Regions from separate parts of the Ferdinandcohnia sp. SAFN-114 genome, predicted to be linked through region 1. Evidence: riboswitches for the same ligand, from Rfam matches in the RefSeq annotation. Region 1 holds a riboswitch; each other region holds the start of a gene.
What was found. A riboswitch is a leader RNA that binds a small molecule or an ion and turns the genes downstream of it on or off. The one in region 1 is predicted to bind cyclic di-GMP.
Positions count from the first base shown of each region.

Region 2: another riboswitch for cyclic di-GMP. It lies ahead of ACR65M_RS05800 (methyl-accepting chemotaxis protein); the one in region 1 lies ahead of ACR65M_RS08840 (sensor domain-containing diguanylate cyclase).
Region 3: another riboswitch for cyclic di-GMP. It lies ahead of ACR65M_RS25185 (hypothetical protein); the one in region 1 lies ahead of ACR65M_RS08840 (sensor domain-containing diguanylate cyclase).
Region 4: another riboswitch for cyclic di-GMP. It lies ahead of ACR65M_RS23225 (DNA-binding anti-repressor SinI); the one in region 1 lies ahead of ACR65M_RS08840 (sensor domain-containing diguanylate cyclase).

Region 1 is NZ_JBPFDQ010000021.1:1,360-4,826, reverse strand. It holds gene ACR65M_RS08845 (ABC transporter ATP-binding protein) at 1-545, opposite strand, end outside; cyclic di-GMP riboswitch class I at 827-890, shown strand; gene ACR65M_RS08840 (sensor domain-containing diguanylate cyclase) at 1,230-2,420, shown strand; gene ACR65M_RS08835 (YxcD family protein) at 2,577-2,864, opposite strand; gene ACR65M_RS08830 (hypothetical protein) at 2,852-3,298, opposite strand.
Region 2 is NZ_JBPFDQ010000012.1:24,698-28,164, reverse strand. It holds gene ACR65M_RS05815 (hypothetical protein) at 1-44, shown strand, start outside; gene ACR65M_RS05810 (YwzD family small protein) at 174-302, shown strand; gene ACR65M_RS05805 (Gfo/Idh/MocA family protein) at 621-1,592, shown strand; cyclic di-GMP riboswitch class I at 1,931-2,016, shown strand; gene ACR65M_RS05800 (methyl-accepting chemotaxis protein) at 2,105-3,467, shown strand, end outside.
Region 3 is NZ_JBPFDQ010000129.1:5,956-9,422, forward strand. It holds gene ACR65M_RS25170 (hypothetical protein) at 1-208, opposite strand, end outside; gene ACR65M_RS25175 (hypothetical protein) at 202-600, opposite strand; gene ACR65M_RS25180 (hypothetical protein) at 597-1,130, opposite strand; gene ACR65M_RS25185 (hypothetical protein) at 1,496-1,873, opposite strand; cyclic di-GMP riboswitch class II at 2,061-2,143, opposite strand; partial or broken gene ACR65M_RS25190 (helix-turn-helix domain-containing protein) at 2,136-2,258, opposite strand; gene ACR65M_RS25195 (hypothetical protein) at 3,274-3,467, opposite strand, start outside.
Region 4 is NZ_JBPFDQ010000103.1:5,631-9,097, reverse strand. It holds gene ACR65M_RS23240 (DUF5658 family protein) at 1-285, shown strand, start outside; gene ACR65M_RS23235 (hypothetical protein) at 300-509, shown strand; gene ACR65M_RS23230 (helix-turn-helix domain-containing protein) at 551-877, opposite strand; gene ACR65M_RS23225 (DNA-binding anti-repressor SinI) at 1,054-1,182, opposite strand; cyclic di-GMP riboswitch class I at 1,213-1,302, opposite strand; gene ACR65M_RS23220 (YqhG family protein) at 1,681-2,475, opposite strand; gene ACR65M_RS23215 (DEAD/DEAH box helicase) at 2,453-3,467, opposite strand, start outside.

The DNA.
Region 1 (3,467 bases):
TCGCGAAGCTCGTATTGCATTTCGGTACGAAGCTTCAAATCGAGAGCGGATAATGGTTCATCCAATAAGATAATCTCGGGTTCATTAACAATTGCACGTGCAATCGCAACACGCTGTCTCTGACCACCTGACATTTCTTGAATTTCACGATTTTCATAGCCTGCAAGATTAACAAAGCTTAAAGCTTCTTTTACCTTTTTATCTATTTCAGATTGCTTCAATTTCTTTATACGTAACCCAAAAGCAATATTTTCAAATACATTAAGATGTGGAAACAGGGCGTAATCCTGAAACACTGTATTTACTTGACGTTTATTTGCAGGTGTCGTATTTACTTTTTTACCATTAAAATAAACCTCACCACTTGATGGTTCAATAAATCCTGCGATTAACCGAAGTATCGTGGTTTTTCCACACCCAGATGGACCGAGAAGAGTATAAAATTTTCCTCTTTCTATTTCAAAGCTAACATTGTCGAGAACAGCTGGATCATTGTCATACTGCTTTGTGACATTTTTAAATTGGATAATAGGTATACTGTTCATAGCAACCCCCTTCTTTCTATTAATAGAGATAAGATTCATAACGTAATCCGGCATAATTATACACGAATCGGCAAAAAAAACAATAATAATTATAATTGTCAAGTCAGAAAACTAGGGAAGACTATTTTCTTATTGAAACAAGAGAAGTGTATAGGGCATTTGGGATAGGAAAATTTTCCCGTTTTTAGCAAAAGATTATAACGATTTCATTGACCAAAGAGGAAAATAGAAATATAATTATAGTACTATTTAAAATACTCTTTCTTTAATGAGTTAATTGGATAAAGTAAGGGCAAATTCATTGAAAGATGAAGACGCAAAACTATAGGGGCTAAAGTTCACTAGTGTTCAAAATGGAAGATAAAAAGGACCGAGAAGTTCAAGGCGGCGTAGCTTTTTTGTACCAGAGCGTATGTAATTATACGTGAGGAACGTAGAAGTAAGCCAACCCAGAAATTCTATGTGTCATTTTTACCTGAGTTTTGGAACATCCTCATTTTGGACATGCCAGCCAGTTACCGAGTACAGCTCGTATCGAAAGAACGTAGATTAATCGGTATATGATTAGTCTTTTTTTATACCAATTTATTAACAATATGTTGCTACTATATTACTAGATTTTTGGAATTGGAACATTTCAAACGAATTTTGGAACATCCTCTAAAAAAATTTGGAAGTGATTACATGGAGAAAACAATCCAGAATCTTAACTTGCTAAAAAAATTAAGCGAACTAATTGAGATGATTGGTTCTGAGAAGACTCTAATTTCTGACGAGGTTCGTACTTTACTTAATCAAACATGTCAGGAAAAAGAAGAACAAGAGATTACCAGTACCCTTTTAAATCAACTCCAAGAAATAAACGAACAAATGGAAAACATGCATTGGATGAATAAGCATTACCGAATCCTACATGATTTCGCACAAGTCTGCAGTAAAACATTAAATGAATCCGTCCTTCTCCAAAAGTCTTATGAAATGGTTTCACGTGTTATGCCTACTGATGCATTTTATATTGCATTGCATAATCCTGGTGACAAACATATTCATTTAGTCTTTATTATGGATAATGGCGAACCAGCTCCTCCAAGTACCGTAGACTTTGGCGAAAACTACACATCAAAAGTCATCAAAACAAGGGAAATCGTCCACCTCAAACATCAAAACCAGAACATTGAATATGATACGAAAATGGGTGAGGGGGACGAGGACACAAGCTCCTGTCTTTTTGTACCCGTTGTCATTGATGACCAGGTCAAAGGTGTCATCTCAACTCAGAGCTTTAAAGATTTTGCTTATCGGAAAGAGCATGAGGAACTACTACAAATGATCGGTGCGCAAGTGATCAACTCGATTGAAACAGCAAGATTATATGAGAAAATTTACACAATGTCTCGTACGGATGAATTAACAGGTTTAAAAAACCACCGTGCATTCCATGAGGATTTAGCACAACTGATCAAAAATGAGAATGATGAAATAACAGTTATGATGATAGACTCTGATGATTTAAAACAGGTCAATGATCGGTTTGGGCACGATGCTGGTGACCTATATTTACAGGTACTAGCATACGGAATGAAAACGGTATGTAATGAAAAGTTTGAGGGGTATCGTTATGCCGGAGATGAGTTCATGATTCTGATTAAAAATAGCAGCGACACGTGTGTAAAGGAAATTTACGCAACATTAAATGAGTATTACAATGAAAATCCAATCATCATGGAGAATGAAAAAATCATTGTTTCGATCAGTACGGGTGTCGGGATATATCCACACCATGGAACGACCGTAGATTCTTTAAAAAAGGCAGCCGACCAAGCGCTATATGCTGCAAAAGAAAGTGGAAAAAAACGCATCGTAATAGCGAAATAAAAAAGCTCATCCAAATGGATGAGCTTTTTACTCGTTGTCAAGCTCCAGGCACCATCGGCTCGAGGTCACAAGCCAAACGCTTCTGAAGGTAAAAATCACCTTCTGTCAGCGCTCGTCTTGTGCTTGTCGCCGATAGACGGGCGCCCTGCGCTTTTCTTAGTTGATATGGGCAATAATGCCTTCTTCGTCGTCCAACACAAGTTTGATTCCGGCATATGGGTCACGGTTAAGAAATTCGCCTAGCCATAAACGAATTGCTTCAATTAAGTTCGCCATAATGAGAATCTGCTTTCGATCGTTCACGTATACTTCTGCGGAGAATCCGTACTCATCGTCATACATCAGCTCCACTTCAACCTCTTCAGGCTTTACTTGCTTTTTTAAGCCGATATAGACACAAACTGCATTTATAATTTCCTGTTCAGAAAGTATTAGCGTTGCCATGGATCAGTCTCTTTTTTCTTTTTATCTTTAATCATGACGAAGATTTTTCGAATGATGGAGATCAGAACGTAAATCGCAAGAACGTTAATCATTAATCCTAAAAATGAACCAAGCATACCCATTCCACCTAAAAGACCTCCGAATAGGAATCCTGCAAGTCCACCAAGCATAAGACCTTTCATTAATCCACCAGACATGAATCCACCTTTAGGAGTGGTAGGAGTAGTAGATTTGTTAGTAACATTGTTGTCTTGTTTTTTCTGTTGTTGCTGGAAGTTTGATTTATTTTTGTTCCCAATATTACTATTGAATCCTCTTTTACCTGATTTGTATCCCTTTGCTTCTACAGACGTTGGTTGGTCTTGGAAAACAAAGCTCCCAAGCGGGGAAAAAATCAAAGTAAGTGCTACTAATGCTGATAATATCTTTTTCATATGATAGAAATACCTCCATAAGTTAGTTATTTTATTTATAATAGTATACCTTATTATCCAATCTATTGCGCTTTGCAATACCTCCTCATCAACTTTCTCTCTTATATACGATGAAAGCAGAGTTTGGTTTCGCTTTTTTTAAAAAATACGATTGGTAAATAGTAACAAG
Region 2 (3,467 bases), on a different contig from region 1:
CGGATGGAGTTCATATGGGTGACGGACCTCCTCCAATACAATAAGTAAGTTTTGATCCCTGACAAATCGTTAGGGATTTTTTGTTAAAATTTTGTCACAATTTTCCTTTGCAAAGTTTGCTGAATAGTGTAAAATGGATTTTAATTGGAAAATGAAAATGGTAGGTAAAAAGTATGAGTTCTGAACAACTTTTAAAAATAATGGTAGACATTCAGAAAAAAGTAGAAGAAACATCTTCTATTACAACTGAAGAGGTTATGCAGGATCTAATTGGTAAATTAAAAGATTGCCAATCTGCATAATTCGATAGGAAATTTAAGGATGAAGTCAGAGGATGAACTCTGGCTTTTTTTGTTTCAAGATAAAACCTTTCGTAATCTCCTAAAATATGAGAATATGTAATTGTTTAGTAACTTTATTGCTTAGAAGTCCACTACTTATATTAGTAAGACAATGGTAAAAGAGTTTACAATTTAAGGAGTGCAACCCTTGGCTGAATAAAGTTATGCCTCCGGCGGATGCCTCGATTTTTCAGTGGGATTTTTTCGAGATAGCTCGAAAAAAAATCGGGCGCAAATACGCCAAGGCGCATTTGATTCAATAATTTAGGAGGAACTCAGATGACAAAGGTTCGTTTTGGTGTTTTATCAACCGCGAAAATTGCGAGAAATACAGTGATTCCAGCGATGGAGCGTGCACATAATGCAGAGGTTGTGGCTGTTGCGAGTGAAAGCGGGAAGGCGAAAGACTTTGCTGTTGACCTTGGCATTCCAAAGCATTATGAATCATACACCGATTTATTGAATGACCCTGAAATTGATGCGGTGTACATTCCGCTTCCAAATCAACTACATAAACAATGGGCGATTGAAGCTGCGAAGCACGGAAAACATGTGCTTTGTGAAAAGCCAGCAGCATTGACCTCACAAGACGTGGAAGAGATGGCGGCAGCTTTTAAAGAAAACAATGTGATTTTCATGGAAGCGTTCATGTATCAGTTCCATCCACAGCATAACCGTGTAAAAGAAATGATCGCAACAGGCGAAATTGGTGATGTGAAGTTAATTCGCTCAACATTCTCCTTCCTCCATGATTTGAATTCTGGAAGCATTAAGATGCAAAAGGATCTTGGTGGCGGCGTGTTATATGATGTGGGTTGCTATTGCATCCATGCAAGTCGTTTGATTACGGGTGAAGAGCCAGTTGAAGTGAAGGCAGCTGCAAACATTCACCCGACACATGACGTCGACATTACGGCAGCAGGTACGCTGAAGTTTGAAAGTGGCGTAATTGCGAACTTTGATGTTAGCTTTGAGCAATCATTTAAGGAGCAGTATGAAGTGGTCGGCACGAAAGGTTCGATCGTAGTGAAGCATGCATTCCGTCCTGACAATGAAGGTGGAAACGGTGTGCTTGTGGTGAACAACGAAGGAGGCCAACGTGAAGAAACGGTGCAAGGTGACCAGTATAAGCTTCAGGTGGAGCATTTTGCAGAAAGTGTTCTTTCTAATAAACAACCGATGTACAACCTTGATGAAACGTTGAAAAATATGCGCGTGATCGAGCAGGCACTTGCTTCCGCTCGTAACTAAAAAGTCAGCCCCCGGGCTGGCTTTTTTCGTTTCTTCCTTTTTTACTCTCCCTTACTCAAATCTATCAAAATTTCTCTCCCAAACATGTATATCTATCAAAAATCCGGCAATACTAGATTACTAGAAGATGGGACACAGGGACAGGTCACTTGTCCCAGAAAAATGGAGGGATTCGAAGATGATGAAGGTGAATGTGGAGTTACCTGAGGTTCTACCGGCGAATAAGGAAGATTTTATGAAATTGTTGCTAGAATTAGTAGTGAAAAAGTAATGGGAATTATGATGTGGTCTATTGTTGAAGAGTAGAAAAACTTATATACTAATAGAAGAAAACGTATATCAGAATAGGGCAAACTCTCCGAAAGGATTGGACGCAAAGCCTAGGGTCTACCGTACACTGTACCATGATCGCCTGGCTGCCAATAATGTACGCTTGTTGGGCCATTCTTTTAGTGATTGGTCTTATTTTTTTGCCTGATTTTCTACTATTCTACGAGGAAGAGGTACCATAGATGAAAAGTATTCGAACAAGGTTATTTGTTAGTTTTTTTGCCATTATCATCCTTTGTATAGGCTTAGCGACCTATAATTACATAGCGGTGTCCAATATGAATCAGAAAACGGACGATGTTGTGTCGGAGGAACTCTCAGTTTTACTAGAATATGATAGTTTGAAATACAATATTGCCCAGAGTATTGCGCTTGCGAGGGCGTATGTACTGTATGGGGATGATACCTATAGAAATGAGTATGATGTTTACTCGGTAGAATTTGATTTAACGGATCGAAAATTAAATGCAATGAAGGTAAAAGAGGTTGAAGAGCTTATAAGGGAAATGAAAAATTGGCGTGAATTGATGAAGGAAAAAGTTTTTGCCCCTTATGATAGCGGGGATACTGAGCTTGCGATGCATAATTTGAAGACGTATATCCAGCCGAAGTCAAATGAATTGATGGAACAAGTTAAAAAGCTCACGGATGATCGAGAAAGACAGATTGTCTCAACGGGTACGGACGTTGTGAAATATGGTCAATCAGTGAACTTCGTAGGACTTCTGGTCACAGCTGCTGTGATTATTTTAGGAATTGTGATTTCGATTTATACCTCTGTGGTGATTGCTAGACCGGTAAAAAGTGTCGCAAGTCGAATGAAGGCGATTTCCAATGGCAATCTTCAATCAGCCCCAATTAAAACGAAGCTCAAAGATGAAATTGGTCAACTTGTTTTGGCGGTTAATGAGATGAATGAAAATTTAAAAGGCATGTTTAAGAAAATGGTTGTCGTCTCCGACAGTGTCACTGGTCAAAGTGAAGAATTGACCCAGTATGCGGATGAGGTTATGGCGGGCAGTCAGCAGATAGCAGTCACAATGGAGGAACTTTCACGCGGTGCAGAAGACCAGGCGACGTCTGCTACCACATTAATTGAAAAAATGTCCACGTTCTCGGACGAAATCATGCATGTAGCGGTTAAGGGCGATAGTATTAAGGAACAATCACAAGGCATGCTTGCCATGACAAACGACGGCAGTTCATATATGGAAACATCGATTCAACAAATGTCGAGCATCTATGAAAAAATGAAACAGTCACACGCGCTTGTTGTTGGTCTGGACCATAAAACAAACGAGATTACGAAGCTTGTTAAAGTTATTCAGGAGATCGCGGGGCAAACGAATCTTTTAGCATTAAACGCAGCAATCGAGGCAGCCCGCGCAGGAGAACACGGAAGAGGATTTGCGGTTGTTGCCGATGAGGTTCGAAAGCTTGCAGAACAGGTTGGTAAATCGGTCGCAGAGATCACAGAGATTGTAAAAGGTATCCAAACAGAATCAAAGCAGGTCGTTCAATCCTTAGATGACGGCTATCAATCCG
Region 3 (3,467 bases), on a different contig from region 1:
ACGCATTTGTAATGATCATTTTCTTTCCAGCTTTTAATCCCACCTCAATAAAAATGGGCTTTCCGTGTATCTCCCCAATTTGGACAGAATATAGAAAACCCACTCGACAATCGTTTCTTATAAATACTCCATCGGTCTTTAGCATTTTAAATAGTCTTTCTTGCATGTATGACGGTCTAAAATAATCCAAAACTTTGTTTTTTAACATGATAATTTCCCCATCCTTATGTGTTTAATCGAAATGATAGTATCCGAACCATAATGCAAAGACATTAATTGTCTTGCATGTTCTTGGTCTACAGCTGACACGAGATTAGATACAGATTTCCTTTCGTGATTTACAACGACTAGGAATGTGTATTTATCTGGTCTTTGGACTCCATCAAAAAACTCCCATTCTGGTAATACAGACGTAATTGGTTCTGATTTGATTATGGCAGGAGGACAAAATTCATTCTCCGTAATAATCAACAAAGCGGGATAACCTAGTAAAATCTGAAAAAGGAAGATGTCACCCGATGCAATTACCTCACCATTCTTAGAAAATGTTTTTTCACCGACTGAAAACTTAGCGTTTTTCGTATAAAAATCAAATGTCATACTGCTACACCTTCTTCCTGGAACGAAAAAAGATCGAACTCAACAGGTCTTAACTCACTCTGCAATAGCTCAATCTCCTTTAGACACTCTATTAATTTCAGTCTTTTACCTTTAGAAGAACGAATTTGAAAGGTTACTTTGCCATTAACAACCACAACCCCTACTCTTCCTTTTTGGAATAACCCTCTGCTGTCTACCATTTCGTATGATGGACGTTTTAAAAGGTCTTTAATCCAATCTTCTGTTTTCATTTTGTGATGGGATAATTCGAATTCGACTCCTGTGACCATTGGATCTAACCAGCCTAACGAGGAATCAAACAAATAGATACCACCATCAATTTCTCCTTTAAAAAAGGCTCTGTAGGCTTTCATGGATTCTCTTGGTTGATTTTTAAATGGCTCAATTCTAAAAACATGGCCATCTAAATACCATTCAAATCCATCTTTCTTTGTTGCAAAACGTAATCCTCTAAGTGCAGTACCTAATTGTTCTGGCGGAATAGGAGCAAAGCAAGTAAGTTTAAACATGAGCTACTTCCCCCTTTTCAAGACAACCTGTTGAACAATACGTTTTACCGTTAATGTGAATTAATGTTTCACATTGGCCCTTACAGATAAAACAACATGTTTCAAACTGCATGTACTAAACATCCTCTCTTAATAGCTTTTTAATTATGAGCAACTTTTATATACTCACATATTCCTCCCCCCCTTTAAACGCAAAAAAGCCCTTGGGTTTTCATAAAAAGTAGACAGTCAAAATCTGATTCTACTTTAATATGAACCCAAAGGCTCCGAAAGTTTATTAGTAACCCTGCTAACCGAAAATGGTTGCAATTTAAAAGAAAAGTTAAAAGAATATAGCTAAATTATAGCAAAGGTTACATTTTATCTCAATGTTTAATTAACTTGGAAATGGTGTCTTTTGTTATAGAAAATAAATCATTTTTATAATTTATCTTTAGGTAGTTAAGCTGTTCCTCTGTAAGCGGATATACTTCTTTAATAATACCTGATTCTCTTAGCTCCATAGCAAAATCTACCGAAGAGGAATCTAAGTATAATTCTCTAGATGTAGAGTCGATCACTTCGCAATTTAATTCTTCTTCAATATCCGATCTAATTCTTGACTCTGCTGCCAGTGCGACAAGTTCTACATACATATTATCATCTACCATAAAATACGACCTTCTAAAAAAATATTTTATTTCAGAAGATGTAATGATCTCATCTGAAATTAACTCTTCTGGAAGTTGTTCTGCTGCTTTCATTTTAAAATACACCTCACGTAAAATAATTCGTATAATATAGGCATTTTCTGACGTTTTCCTTTAAGTTATTTCAATTGTAGTATATGTGGAATGCGAAAATTGTAGAATTTAACAATTAATTTAAAAAACATTTACTTATTTATCAAAATGATTCAACTACAATAAAAAAAACCCACCTATAATACATAAATGTAAGGTCGGTTGCACTAGTAGCTCTGGATTATTCAAGTGCCCAGGTAAAAATAATCCTTCATAGCTTTCCTTATAAATCCTCAAATTTTGGCAATGTTTCTCCGGATAATAGAAAAATGTTTTCTAGTGAAACGTTTCTTTTTCCCCTTTCAATATTGCTGATGTAATTTCGATGTAACCCTGTTCGATAAGCAAATTCCTCTTGTTATATCCCTTTTTCTATTCTTAATAATCTGACTTTTTGTCCGAACTTAATTTTAATCTCATTAGGATTTAAGTAATTCATGTATTGAGTATAATAGAGAAATTAGTAGTTCGCTACAACTATAAGTTACATTTTGGGTTAAATTTTACATTTAATGTATTAAGATTATATCATATTAATGTTTTTATTTGTAAGTATGTTTTAAAACAAAAAAACACCTAAAATGTATACTCTTATATTACTTTTCATAATTGACGGTACTTAGTGATATTATATCAATGTTAATGCAATAGGTTATTTTCATAATTATTTAGAGTAGAGTTTCATTCACGTTATTCAGATAAAGAGTTTTTGATAATTAATCGGAAAAAATAATTCCTTTTAATTAGGCTGCAACCTTTCTTTTAACTAAGTACCAAACCTTTTAAGTTCCTCGAGCTGAAACAGAATAAACTAAAAAGTGCTGCTACCGGCCTCCGTTGTTTAATACGGCCATAGGAATGTACCACTTCTGCCATTTAATTTACCAACGATTACCACAAAGTTTACCACTGGTTGCCACCGTATTTACCATTGGGGCAGATTTACAAAGTTAAGGGTTTTGAAAGATAAAAATAATTCCTCCGCATGTTTAGAAAGAAATTAGGCTTTAGATGTTCAACAAACGCATCCTTATATGTAGTATCCGTTTCAAAACACAGAAATGGTGCACCTTTTATCATTTTTTACATCCAACCATAAATAAGCGTATAAGGACTTGACTTGGAGCCTCTGTGGGCATGATTGGTCTTGAAAGGCTGAAGCAGTTGTTTCAGTAGGCAAACCAGCCTTTCATACCCACCCCAAACTGCCTATTCCCTAACTTTGTTTACTTAATATATTTTGTTAATAGTTTTCATCGTAAACAATGATAGGACTTTACTTGAATATCGTTATTAACGATGAATACGGTCAAAAATCATACTACATATAAGCGCCCGATTGCTTAATAATGACTTGCATTTTATTTGTTAGCGTGCTCGGCTTCAATTTCCTCACTCAACTTAGGAAATTGTTTCTTAAAAGATTTTACTATCTTTGTGGTTTTACTAAATGCATATTTTTTTACTTCACCATAAGGAATCCATATTTCTCTATTCTGAATCTGTTCATAGAGGGACGATATAACAGCATCGCGGTGATCAGGTGGGAGTTTCC
Region 4 (3,467 bases), on a different contig from region 1:
CTCATTTTGCTAGCTTTTTTAAATCTCATAGACGCATTTATCACCCATTTCGGAATCCTTGGCGGCCATATATCAGAAGCCAACCCGTTAATGTACACAATATACGAAATCCATCCGGTCTTATTTTTACTTATAAAAGCAATGCTTTCTTTATGTTTGATTTCACTTTATTTTATCATTCGTATCCCAGTGAACCGATTAATTCGTTCTTTATCCTATGTAGCCACTGCTTTATATGCATATGTTTTTATCCTCCATGGCTATTGGATTACTCAAATTTTCTAAATGGAGGAGTCTCTATGTATACAAAAACATGTTCAAGATGTTATCGACCATCTTTTAGGAGCAGTAAACAAGGTAAATGGAACTGTCCAATTTGTAATCATAATCTCGCAACATTTCGTGCCCGTGATGCTGGAGAAGCATATCCTTCATCATTACAGAAAAAATACCCAATTCCTCAACAATCTGAATCCCACAGTAATACCACTTTCGATACATACATATAAAATAAAAAATGCTTCAGGCAACCAATGTGCCGAAGCATTTTCTATTTATTATCCATCTTCCATTTGTTGAATTCTAAGAATGATCGAAATTCCTCTTTGGAAACTCCTGATTTCATTGCCTCGCGTACTAGTCTAGTCCATTCTGAATCAAGTTCTACACTTTCAGGTTCTGATTGTTCATGGAGCAATTCGTTGACTGTAACTCCTAATACTGTAGATATTTTTTCAAGAAATTGGATAGAAGGGTTTGATTGGAGATTCCGTTCGATTGAGCTCAAGTATGATTTGGCAACTCCAGCGCGATCTGCTAGTTCAGATAGGGATAATTGTTTTTGCAAACGAAATGTTTTGATACGTTGACCAATCATTCTTTCTCACCTTCCTTCATATACCTATTATAGCATATAACGAAGTAAATGTTTTATAACAAGAACACAAAAAACTGAAAAATAAAAAGGAACCCGATAATTTAGGTTCCCTCGCATCCTTATGTTTCCAATCCGTAGCTTCAAAAGGTTATTGTTATATGTATAGATAAGGTCCGTTATGCTGTTTTACTTTGGAGGAAAGCTTGAATATCCTGGACGCTCATTCCCATCTCCACTGCTTCTAATATAAGGTCGATCCAATCTTGATCCAATTGCTCATCTTTGTTTTGTACTTCATTTAACATTTCGTTTCCTCCCAAAATACAATTAGTATTCCAGGCAGTCCAGCCGTCTTAATTGTTACGTCCAATCTTAGACCTGTGACTTTGCGTCCCTATTTTTCAATAGGTTTGCCTTTGTCTGTTCGAATGTTAGCCGTCTACCTAAAACGATAGTCTCTTATGTATAGAACCTTTGTATTACATTTAGAAGTATAAAACATGAAAATGAAATTTTCTGTAAAAATCTGTCGATGTCAAAATATTTACAAAACACGAAATATAGTTCGTCCGACCAATCGAATTTTAGTAGTTTTACTCTATTTATGTAGAATATACTCGAATTATAGGGATTTAGACCTATAAAATGTAAACTTAATGAAGTGGTTGGTTAATACATAGTGATATTCTAACCAGGTTTTTTGTAAAATTACCAAAAAATTGTAAGGAATTTGTCGAACGATTTCTTTTAAAATACCCTCAAAAAAATAGTACCTACCCTCGGAAGGTGAGGATAGGTCAATTTTACATCGTGTTTTGACAAAGATAAAACAACCCGCCATTGATAATTTCGACAAGAACTTTCGGTTCGTATTGCTCTTTGAGTGCTTCTTTTTCAATTTCATAGCTTTCAGGTTTTTCTTCGATGCCCTCATAAAAGGAATTTAGCAAGGCTAAATCTTCGTCCCAGCGCTGCCTTGCTTCATCTGCCCAAGAGTGGTCCTGAGTTTCAACATACCCTCGCACATATTGCTGGAGACGGTTAATTCCACTTTGTGGCTTAACAAGCGGTGACATTGTATACGTATGATCAGGTATCTTAGGAGTAAGCGGCAACTTTTCAACTTTTTCTTGGAAATCTTCAACAATGATTCCATTAATAAGCTGTAACCCGAGTGACATCAGCACATCACGCTTGCGGTCACTCTTGTATGAAATTTTTACATTCAACCCAAGCCACGGGAAAAGAGGGGTATTCCCTTGTGCACCGGGCGGTGATTGCTGATACAAGCGTATATAACTTGCGAGCTTTTTCGTCGATTCAAAAATCTGATGTAAACGGGGGGCACCAAAATGAATAAAGTCGCCCTTCACATTGTCAGGCGTTTGATCCCGATCTGTAATTAATGTAAGCTTCATCGGATTTGGAGTTCCGCCTGTTTTTTCAACATATGTCCAATAAAAAGGTCGATTCATTAATTGCTTATCTAAATCAACGGTTAATTGTACGGTCATATATCCGGGATGACGTTCAAGAATTTCACAATGGTTTGAAACAAAATAATTCTCAAGAAAGTTAACTATTTCCTGTTGCTGCATGCTGCTCACCACCATTTTGTTCTTCAAAGCTTATGATAGAAGTTAAATTTTCCATCTTAATTTTCATTTCACCCTCACTCCGCGAACGAAGCATGATATCCTGAATATGGTCTTCGATGTTACCGAGATCCAATCTTGTTAGGATATCATCCAATTGTCCAATCACACGCTCAAACAGATTAATTTTTTCATATAATAGCTTTAAAATATGCTCTTCAACCGTGTTCTTTGTTGCGAAATTATAAATATGAACATCTTTTTCCTGGCCAAGGCGGTGAATACGCCCAATCCGTTGCTCAAGCCTCATTGGATTCCAAGGGAGGTCATAATTAATAATGTGGTTACAGAATTGTAGGTTAATTCCTTCACCACCAGCTTCTGTTGCAATCAAGACCTGGAACTTACCTTTAAACAATTCTCTCATCCAATCTTTTTTCCCGCGTTTAAATCCACCTCTAAATGGAACAGATGAAATTCCATTCTGTTGCAGAAACCATTGTAAATACATTTGGGTTGCACGGTATTCGGTGAAAATGATGACTTTATCATCGATTTGTTTGATTAATTCAACCGCTTTTTCAGCCTTAGAATTTTGTGTAACCTGTTCGACCTTTTTCATGAGGCCCATCACCATATCCTCAGGGACCGCGCTACTTCCGTCTTCATTCTTTTTCTCAAGCATTTTCTTCAACGTAAAATATACAGCCTCTCGACTACTACAAGCCTCTCTTTGTAAGGTTAAGATTGAGAACATACTGGATGCAAAGCCTGAAAAGCTAGACCGATAGGCAGAAATGGCATCATATAGTTCCTGTTCAGTCTCAGAAAATTCAATTGGCACTGTTTCCACCTTGCGTTTTGTCCACTCAATTCCTGTATCGTCACGGCGATTGCGGATCATCACCTTATTCACTAATTCTTTCAAGTGCTCATGGTCATCGATTGAGCGACTCTTCTTTCCGAATGATTCTTCAAAATTCTCCTGATTCCCT